DNA from 2 places in the Streptomyces sp. NPDC001157 genome. Region 2 is predicted to be linked to the other one. Evidence: riboswitches for the same ligand, from Rfam matches in the RefSeq annotation. Region 2 holds a riboswitch; the other holds the start of a gene.

Region 1 (4,954 bases), on a different contig from region 2:
GGCGCGGACGTCGCCCTCGACCGTCTGGCGAAGCTGGTCTCCGAGGGGCTCGAGGAGCTTCCCGAGACCGTCTGATCACGGCACCACAGAAGGGCTCGTCCGAATTGCCGGGCGAGCCCTTCGCATTTCCCGCACAAGGGTGGTGCAATTTCCGATCGCGGGCAGCAGAAGTAATGCCCCGCGAATTGTTCCCTCTTTGTATACGGCGCCCGTGTTAATGCCGCAGGCCCGACATGTTTACGGGATGTTGCGAGTTCCTCACACCGTTCACCCGCTCCGGGACGCCGAAGCGCAGCCGGTGCACCGCGCTCGAGCGTTCGGAGTGCAGCGTGGTGAGCGCACGCGCGCGCTCACTGTCGCCGCGGGCCACGGCGTCGACGATCGCGCCGTGCTCCGCCCAGGACTCCACGGGGTTGGCCGGGGCCTCCACGGCGTACATCCAGGCGATCTTGTGGCGCAGCTGGGTCAGCATCGAGGTCAGCGCGGGGCTGCCGGAGGCCTGGGCGAGCGTCTCGTGGAACCAGCCCCCCAGGGAGCGCAGATCCTCGCTGTTGCCCCTCCTGGCCCGCTCCTGGCCCAGTCTGACCAGGCCGCGCAGGACCTTGAGATGGGCGTCGGTGCGCCGCTGGGCGGCCCGGGAGGCGCCGAGCGGTTCCAGGAGCATCCGCATCTCCAGCAGGTCGGCGGCCTCCTGCTCGGTCGGCTCCGCGACGCACGCGCCCGCGTGCCGCCGGGTCACCACGAAGCCCTCGGCCTCCAGGGTGCGCAGCGCCTCGCGCACGGGGACACGCGAGACGCCGTAGCGGCGCGCGAGGAGTTCCTCGGTGAGCCGGCTGCCGCGCTCGTAGACACCGGCGACGATGTCGTCCCGGATCGCCGTGCACACCGAGTGCGCCGGAATACGCATGACCGACCTCCGACTTAATCCCCGTGAAACGTCGATGATTGACGTGTATCGGCGACTCTATTGCACGGAGCCGGAATTTCCGACGGCGGGGCGGAATCCAGGGATATTTTTTGGACAGCGGGGAAGCAGAAACGCCGAAAGCCCCGGCTGAAGAGCCGGGGCCTCAGGAGATCTTGCGGTACGTCGTCAGACGTTCACGCCGTGCGAGCGCAGGTAGGCGACGGGGTCGACGTCCGAGCCGTACTCGGAGGTCGTACGGGCCTCGAAGTGCAGGTGCGGTCCGGTGGCGTTGCCGGTCGCGCCGGAGAGGCCTATCTGCTGGCCCGGGGTGACCGTCTGGCCCACCGAGACGCCGATGGACGACAGGTGGCCGTACATGGTGTACATGCCGTCGGCCATCTTGATCACGATCTGGTTGCCGTACGCCCCGCCCCAGCCTGCCTCGACGACGGTGCCGGAGCCGACCGCGTGGACGGTCGTGCCGCTCGCGGCGTGGAAGTCGATGCCGGTGTGGCTGCCGGAGGACCACAGGGAGCTGCTGGCCTGGTAGCCGGTCGACACGTACGAGTTCGAGATCGGCGCGACGAACGTGTTGAGGCGCTTGCGCTCGGCCTCGCGGGCGGCGCGCTCCTTGGCCTCGCGCTCCGCCTTGGCCTTCGCGGCGGCCTTCTCGCGTGCCGCTTCCAGGGCCGCCTTCTTGAGCGCGGCCTCCTCGGCTGCCTGCTTCTGGGCGTCGGCCTGGGCGTCGATCTTGTCGGCGATCGTGTCGCCGATGGTGATGACGGGGGTGAGGCCGGTCTGCTCGACGGAGTTCTCGGCCGCGAGCGCGGGGGCTGCGAGGGTTCCGATGACGCCGGTGGTGGCGAGGGCCGCGACGCCTGCGGCGGCCGTGGTGGTGCGATGCATCCGGCGGGGACGACGGTGCTTCCCGGTGGCGCGCGTGAACGCCATGTAGTGGCTGGTCCTTTCCTTCCCTCTCGCCTACCGGGTTAGCTGACGGGTTCGGAGCAGGAAGGTCTCCTACGGACCCCCTCGCTGCACGCGCGGGCGTCCGATTCACCCCAGGGACTGCGATGGGTCCCCGGCTCCCCTGGCTCGCGCCGTACGGGGACTCGGCGATGGCTGTCCGGTGCCGCGGATGCGGCGCGGTGCCTGACGGACAGCCCGGACGACGCTAAGCGGGGCATCTTTCAATCCCCAAACGGATCACGGCTTTTGTAGCGCATGCCACAGGGCAGACAGGCAACCTCTCCCTCAATTCGGACATTAAGGGGCCCTGGTGACGCATCAGTCACCAGGGCCCCTACGCGCGCGTGCCGCTGACCGAGCCTCTACTCGGCTGCCACGACCTTGACTTCGCCGATCCCGAGGGCCTCGACGGGCTCCTTGATCTGGGCCGCGTCACCGACGAGAACCGTCACCAGACGGTCCACCGGGAAGGCGCTCACGGCCGCCGCGGTGGCCTCCACGGTGCCGGTCGCGGCGAGCTGCTGGTACAGGGTCGCCTGGTAGTCGTCGGGCAGGTGCTGCTCGACCTGGTCGGCCAGTGTGCTGGCGACGGCCGCCGCGGTCTCGTACTTCAGCGGTGCCACACCGACGAGGTTCTGCACGGCGACGTCGCGCTCGGCGTCGGTGAGGCCGCCCTCGGCGAGCGTGCGCAGCACCGTCCAGAGGTCTTCGAGCGCCGGGCCGGTGTTCGGGGTGTCGACGGAGCCGCTGATGGCGAGCATCGCGGCTCCGGAGCCGTCCGGGGCGGACCTGAGGACCTGGCCGAACGCACGCACACCGTAGGTGTAGCCCTTTTCCTCGCGCAGGACGCGGTCCAGGCGCGAGGTGAGGGTGCCGCCGAGGCAGTACGTGCCGAGCACCTGGGCGGGCCACACACGGTCGTGCCGGTCGGCACCGACGCGGCCGATGAGCAGCTGCGTCTGGACGGCGCCGGGGCGGTCGACGATGATCACGCGCCCGGTGTCGTCGGCGGTCACCGGCGGCACGGGGCGGGGGTCGGCCTTGGAGCCGGTCCAGGCGCCCAGGGTGTCTCCGAGCAGCGCGTCCAGGTCGATGCCGGTGAGGTCGCCGACGACGACGGCGGTGGCCGTGGCGGGCCGGACATGGCGGTCGTAGAAGGCGCGTACGGCCGCCGCGTCGATCTTCTCGACGGTCTCCTCGGTGCCCTGGCGCGGGCGGGACATGCGCGAGGTCGCCGGGAACAGCTCCTTGGAGAGCTCCTTGGCGGCACGGCGGGACGGGTTGGCCAGCTCGTGCGGGATCTCGTCCAGGCGGTTGCGGACCAGCCGCTCGACCTCGCTGTCGGCGAACGCGGGCGCCCTGAGGGCGTCGGCGAGCAGACCGAGCGCCTTGGCGAGACGGGAGGCCGGGACCTCGAGGCTGAGGCGGACGCCCGGGTGGTCGGCGTGCGAGTCGAGGGTGGCGCCGCAGCGCTCCAGTTCGGCGGCGAACTCCTCGGCGGAGTGCTTGTCGGTGCCCTCGGAGAAGGCCCGCGCCATGATCGTGGCGACGCCTTCGAAGCCGGCCGGTTCGGCCTCCAGGGGCGCGTCCAGGAGCACCTCGACGGCGATGACCTGCTGGCCGGGGCGGTGGCAGCGCAGGACGGTCAGGCCGTTGTCGAGCGCGCCGCGCTCGGGGGACGGGAACGCCCACGGCTTGGCCTCGCCCGCCCGGGGCTGCGGGTGGAACTGCATCGTGGCGAGCTCGGTCACTTGGCCGCCTCCTCGTTCTGGTCGGTGGCTTCCACCGTGGCTTCGGACTCGGGGTCTTCGGGGAAGTCCTCGTCCTGGGTGTGCTCCGCGGACTCGGGCGAGAGCGGCTCGTAGACGAGGACCGCGCGGTTGTCGGGCCGCAGGCGGGCCTTGGCGACCTCCTGGACCTCCTCGGCCGTCACCTCCAGGACGCGCTGGACGGCGGTGAGGGCGAGCTGCGGGTCGCCGAACAGGACGGCGTACCGGCACAGTTCGTCGGCGCGGCCCGCGACCGTACCGAGCCGGTCCAGCCACTCGCGCTCCAACTGGGCCTGGGCGCGCTCCATTTCCTCGGCCGTGGGGCCCTCCGCGGCGAACCGGGCGAGCTCCTCGTCGATGGCGGCCTCGATGACCGGCACCTCGACGTCACCGGAGGTCTTCACGTCCAGCCAGCCCAGGGAGGGCGCTCCGGCCAGCCGCAGCAGGCCGAATCCGGCCGCGACGGCCGTGCGGTCACGCCGTACCAGCCGGTTGTAGAGGCGGGAGGACTCGCCGCCGCCGAGGACGGTGAGCGCCAGGTCGGCGGCGTCCGCCGCGCGCGTGCCGTCCTCGGGCAGCCGGTAGGCCGCCATCAGGGCACGCGCCGGGACCTCCTCCTCGATGACCTCGCGCAGCTGCTCACCGATGATCTCGGGCAGCGAGCCGTCGCGGGGCTCCGGCTTCCCGTCGTGCGAGGCGATGGACCCGAAGTACTTCTCGACCCAGGCGAGCGTCTGCTCCGGGTCGATGTCGCCGACCACCGAGAGGACGGCGTTGTTCGGCGCGTAGTACGTGCGGAAGAACGCGCGCGCGTCCTCCAGGGTCGCCGCGTCCAGGTCGGCCATCGAGCCGATCGGTGTGTGGTGGTAGGGGTGGCCCTCCGGGTAGGCGAGGGCGGTCAGCCTCTCGAACGCCGTGCCGTACGGCACGTTGTCGTAGCGCTGCCTGCGCTCGTTCTTGACGACGTCCCGCTGGTTCTCCATGGACTCGTCGTCGAGGGCGGCGAGCAGGGAGCCCATCCGGTCCGCCTCCAGCCAGAGGGCGAGCTCCAACTGGTGGGCGGGCATGGTCTCGAAGTAGTTGGTGCGCTCGAAGCTGGTGGTGCCGTTCAGCGAGCCGCCGGCGCCCTGCACCAGCTCGAAGTGCCCGTTGCCCTTGACCTGCCCGGAGCCCTGGAACATCAGGTGCTCGAAAAGGTGAGCCAGGCCGGTACGTCCCTTGACTTCGTGGCGCGAGCCGACGTCGTACCAGAGGCACACCGCCGCCACCGGGGTCAGGTGATCCTCCGAGAGCACCACGCGCAGGCCGT
Region 2 (4,954 bases):
GCAGCTGCTCGATCTCGCCGTCCCGGACCATCTTCCAGAACCCGGAGCCGTCCGCCGGGTCGGTCAGCGGCAGGTTCACATTGCGCACACCCGGCAGCTCGACGTCCGGGCCTTCCAGCTTCTGGTCCGCCGCGTTGCGGAAGTCGAAGATCGTGTGCAGTCCCAAGGAGGCCAGGAACTCGGCGTCCTCCTCGGTCGCGTGCGCGAGGTGGCCGCTGCGGAACAGCACCCCGTACCGCACCCGCCGTCCGTCCACGGTCGGAAGTCCGCCCACATCACGGAAGTTGCGGACTCCGGCAAGCTCGGGCTCGGTCGACGGGATCTGCTGCGTCACGGGGGCTCCTCCCAGTCCGCCCGTCCGGCGCGGCTCGTCGACGGGCACCCTCCCGACGATACGACATGGATTCCTGAGGCAATGAGTTGTCCACAGGCGTTGCGACCAGGGCACACGTGGCTTGATGATGTTGGTGATTGGTCGCGCCTGTTCGAATGTGTGAGGGCTTGATGCTGGAGATCGCAGACAACGGCCGTACCTGGCTCCTCTCGGGGCCGGCCAGCAGTTACGCCGTCCATCTCACCGAGGACGACGAGCTGCTGCACCTGCACTGGGGCCCCCGGATCGCGCTCGCCGACGCCGAGGCACTCGCCGTCCGCCCGCTGCCGGACTACAGGCCCTTCGAGTCCCCGCTCGACGGACACGAGGAGTACCCGGTGGAGGGCGGCCCCCGCTTCGTGCGGCCCGCCCTGTCCGTGCGCACCGACGAGCGGCGCGGCACCGAGTGGCGCTTCGAGAGGTACGAGTCGGAGGGCGACCACCTCCGGCTGGGCTTCCGGGACGGTGGGCTTGCGATCACGCTGCACTACCGGATGCGGCACGACGTCGTGGAGCGCTGGGTGACCCTCGACAACGAGGGGCCCGCTCTGGAGCTGCTGCGGGCCGACTCCGCGACCTGGACACTGCCCGAGCGCGAGGAGTGGCGGCTGTCCCAGCTGCACGGCCGCTGGGCCGCCGAGTCCCGGCTGACCGCCTCGCTTCTCACCTACGGTGAGAAGATCATCGGCAGCCGCCGCGGCCACACCGGACACCAGCACCTGCCCTGGGTCGCCCTCGACACCGACGCCACGGAGGAACGCGGTGAGGTCTACGGCTGCGCTCTGGGCTGGTCGGGTTCCTGGCGGATCGCGGTGGCGCAACTCCCGGACGCGCGCGTGCAGATCACCGGCGGCGCCGGTTACGACGACTCCGGGCTGCTGCGCCTGGAGGCGGGGGAGTCGTACACCACCCCCGTCTTCGCCGGTCTGTGGAGCGACGGCGGCTTCGGCGGTGCGAGCCGCGCCTGGCACGCCTACCAGCGCGCCTACGTCATCCCCGACGCCGACCAGGACCGGCCGGTGCTGTTCAACTCCTGGGAGGCCACGGAGTTCGACATCTCCGAGGAGCAGCAGGGAACCCTGGCACGGCGGGCCGCGGCGATCGGCGTCGAGCTGTTCGTGGTCGACGACGGCTGGTTCGGCAAGCGCACCAGCGACCGCGCGGGACTCGGCGACTGGACGGTCAACCGGGACCGCTTCCCGAACGGCCTCAAGCCTCTCGCGGACTATGTGCACGCCCTGGGCATGCAGTTCGGCATCTGGGTCGAGCCCGAGATGGTCAACCCGGACAGTGAGCTCTACCGCGCCCACCCCGACTGGGTGCAGTTCCAGCCGGGACGCAAGCGGACGGAATTCCGCAACCAGCTCGTACTGAACCTGGCCCGGGAAGACGTCCAGGAATACCTCTGGGAGCAGCTCGACGCGCTCCTCTCCAGTGCCCCCATCGACTATGTGAAGTGGGACTTCAACCGCTGCTTCACCGACGCGGGCTGGCCCGGCGAGCCCTATCCGCAGCGCCTCTGGGTCGATCATGTCCGGGGACTGTACGCCCTGTTGGACCGGCTGCGGGCGGCCCACCCCGGTGTCGTCTTCGAGTCCTGCTCGGGCGGCGGCGGACGGATCGACCTCGGGATCATGAGCCGTACGGACCAGGTGTGGACCTCCGACAACACCGATCCGCTCGACCGGCTCGCCATCCAGCACGGCTTCAGCCAGATCCACCCTGCACGAGTGATGGCCGCCTGGGTCACCGACAGTCCGAACACCCAGCTCAATGGCCGGGTCAGCTCGCTGCGCTTCCGGTTCGTGAGCTCCATGGCCGGCGTACTCGGGGTCGGTGGGGACCTCACTCGGTGGAGCGACGAGGAGCTCGCCGAGGCCGGCGAGTGGGTGGCGCTCTACAAGGAGATCCGGCCGCTGGTGCAGCACGGGGACCTCCACCGGCTGCGGCCTCCGCGGGGCGGGCTGAGTGCGGTGCAGTACGTGCGAGGGGACGAGGCGGTCGTCCTCGCGTGGCTCCAGGCGCAGAGCTACGGCGAGCCCGTACCGGCGCTGCGACTGCGGGGCCTCGACCCGACAGCCTCGTATGAATGCCCCGAAACGGGCGAAATCCACAGCGGTGCCGTATTGCAGCATCACGGACTGCGTACCGGATTGCGTGGCGACCTCGATGCGGCAGTTTTCCGTCTGCGGCGCATCTGAGTCTTCTGTCCGGATTGGCGCTCCTTCTACCTCTTCATTCCAACTCGCCCCCGAATAGAGGATCCTGGAGTGGAGGCGCGTGAGGAGCGTCATATCCGTGACAGTGCGTGGCGCGTCATGTCCACGTAATTCACGTGCTTTACAAGGGCGTTTGACCGAGACGATCACCTCGGAATTCACGCAGGGTCACCTGGTTTTCTCTCAAGGGATCAATAGAAACGCATTCACGGGGAACCGTCACTTGTTCCTTTGCGTCTTGGTCGCTTACGTTCGCCACCAATCCGGACGGACGCCCAATCCTGCCGCCGCCCGGTGCCCGCACAACTCACCCGTGAACGGCAGGAGCGGGGGACCCACAGGTACAACCGCCTGTTCCGGTCTCCGGAACGGCTAGGGGTAAAGCCGCGTCGCATGCGCGGCCGGGCATCTCCAGCCCGAACCCGACAGCTCACCTCGCAGGCGCCGGAGAGGAATTCGTCATGCCCGCGAAGGGTAAGCACCGTCGCCCGAAGCCCCAGCGCTTCACTCGCTCCATCGCCGTCGCCGGAACCGGTGGCGCCGCACTCGCTCTCCCGCTCATGGGGGCCACCGGCGCCCATGCCGCCACAACCAAATCCGTTTCCGAGTCGGTTTCGGAAAAGGCCGTCCAGTCCCTTCCGGTCGCCGAGAAGAAGGCGGCTCAGAAGAGTGCCGCCGGCAATGCGGGCGTGCGGACTTATTCGGTGCGGGCCGGGGACTACCTCTCGAAGATCGCTGACGAGCAGCACGTCCACGGTGGCTGGCACAGGCTCTACTCGGACAACCGCCGGGCCGTCGGTGACGACCCGTCGCTGATCCACCCGGGCCTGAAGCTGACGATCGGCCGGAAGGCCGCGACGGACACCAGCAAGTCGTCCTCGTCCGCCCCGAAGGCGACCTCGTCCGCCGACAGGACGACTGCCACCAAGGCCTCGGACTCCGCCCCTACCGGCTTTACCCTCCCGGTGCTCGGTGCCACCGTCGGCACCGGCTACCACGTGCCCGGCAGCATGTGGTCGAGCGGCTACCACACCGGCGTCGACTTCGTCGTCCCGACCGGCACCTCCATCAAGTCCGTGGGCGCGGGCACGGTCGTCTCCGCGGGCTGGGGCGGCGCCTACGGCAACCAGGTCGTCGTCAGGCTCGCCGACGGCCACTACGCCCAGTACGGCCACATGTCCCAGATCTCCGTCTCGGTCGGCCAGACCGTGACCGCGGGTCAGCAGCTCGGCCTCTCCGGCGCGACCGGCAATGTGACGGGCCCGCACCTGCACTTCGAGATCCGCACCACGCCCGACTACGGCTCCGACGTGGACCCGGTCGCCTACCTCCGCTCGAAGGGCGTCGGCGTCGGCTGACGTCCCCCGAGAACCACCTGCCTGACACGCTGCCGAAGGCCGGACCTCGATCCCCGGGTCCGGCCTTCGGTGTGTCCGGCTGCGCTCGTGTTTGCCGTATTGCGTTCTTGTGGCGGGGCTGCACGGGGCGTCCGTATCGTCTCCGACGGCTCGACGGTCCGCTGGTGGAACAACGCGCGGCTCCCCCGCAACATTGCTGACGCGTCAACATCCCTGGTCGAAGGGTTATTCCGAGCTTGGTGAACACTTTAGAAGTGGCTTATCTCACCGCGCGTCAACCCTTTCCTACGGTCGCGTAGGTCACATTCGAAGGTGAATCATGGTCGATGTGGCAGACGATTCGAAGAGTGACAGCAGATCAGTGATCGGGTCGTACGTTGCGGTGGGGGACAGCTTCACCGAGGGCGTCGGCGACCCCGGCCCCGACGGGGCGTTCGTCGGCTGGGCCGACCGGTTCGCGGTGCTTCTCGCGGACCGGCGACCCGAGGGCGACTTCAGGTACACCAACCTCGCCGTGCGCGGCAAACTACTCGACCAGATCGTGGAGGACCAGGTACCGCAGGCCGTCGAACTGGCGCCGGACCTGGTCTCCTTCTGTGCGGGCGGCAACGACATCATCCGTCCCGGCACCGACCCCGACGAGGTCGCCGAGCGTTTCGAGCGGGCGGTCATCCGGCTCACCGAAGTCGCCGGCACGGTCATGGTGACCACCGGCTTCGACACCCGAGGCGTCCCCGTGCTCAAGCACCTGCGCGGCAAGATCGCCACCTACAACGGTCATGTCCGGGCCATCGCCGACCGGTACGGCTGTCCCGTGCTCGACCTGTGGTCCCTGAAGACCGTCCAGGACCGCAGGGCGTGGGACGGCGACCGCCTCCACCTCTCGCCCGAGGGGCACACGCGTGTGGCGCTCCGCGCCGGGCAGGTCCTCGGCCTCGATGTGCCGGCCGACCCCGACCAGCCCTGGCCGCCGCTCCCGCCGCGCGGCACCCTCGAGGTGCGAC

What was found. Region 2 has a riboswitch for cyclic di-AMP ahead of ACWDAG_RS01220 (M23 family metallopeptidase). Riboswitches for the same ligand answer to the same signal wherever they lie in the genome.
Region 1: linked by a shared signal. The riboswitch ahead of ACWDAG_RS19505 (M23 family metallopeptidase) and the one ahead of ACWDAG_RS01220 (M23 family metallopeptidase) in region 2 are both predicted to bind cyclic di-AMP.

Annotation. Positions count from the first base shown of each region.
Region 1 is NZ_JBSFJW010000009.1:257,965-262,918, forward strand. It holds gene ACWDAG_RS19495 (HPr family phosphocarrier protein) at 1-75, shown strand, start outside; gene ACWDAG_RS19500 (GntR family transcriptional regulator) at 215-907, opposite strand; gene ACWDAG_RS19505 (M23 family metallopeptidase) at 1,094-1,858, opposite strand; cyclic di-AMP (ydaO/yuaA leader) riboswitch at 1,871-2,035, opposite strand; gene ACWDAG_RS19510 (M16 family metallopeptidase) at 2,239-3,627, opposite strand; gene ACWDAG_RS19515 (M16 family metallopeptidase) at 3,624-4,954, opposite strand, start outside.
Region 2 is NZ_JBSFJW010000001.1:280,698-285,651, reverse strand. It holds gene ACWDAG_RS01230 (tyrosine-protein phosphatase) at 1-334, opposite strand, end outside; gene ACWDAG_RS01225 (alpha-galactosidase) at 505-2,574, shown strand; cyclic di-AMP (ydaO/yuaA leader) riboswitch at 2,891-3,049, shown strand; gene ACWDAG_RS01220 (M23 family metallopeptidase) at 3,054-3,950, shown strand; gene ACWDAG_RS01215 (SGNH/GDSL hydrolase family protein) at 4,312-4,954, shown strand, end outside.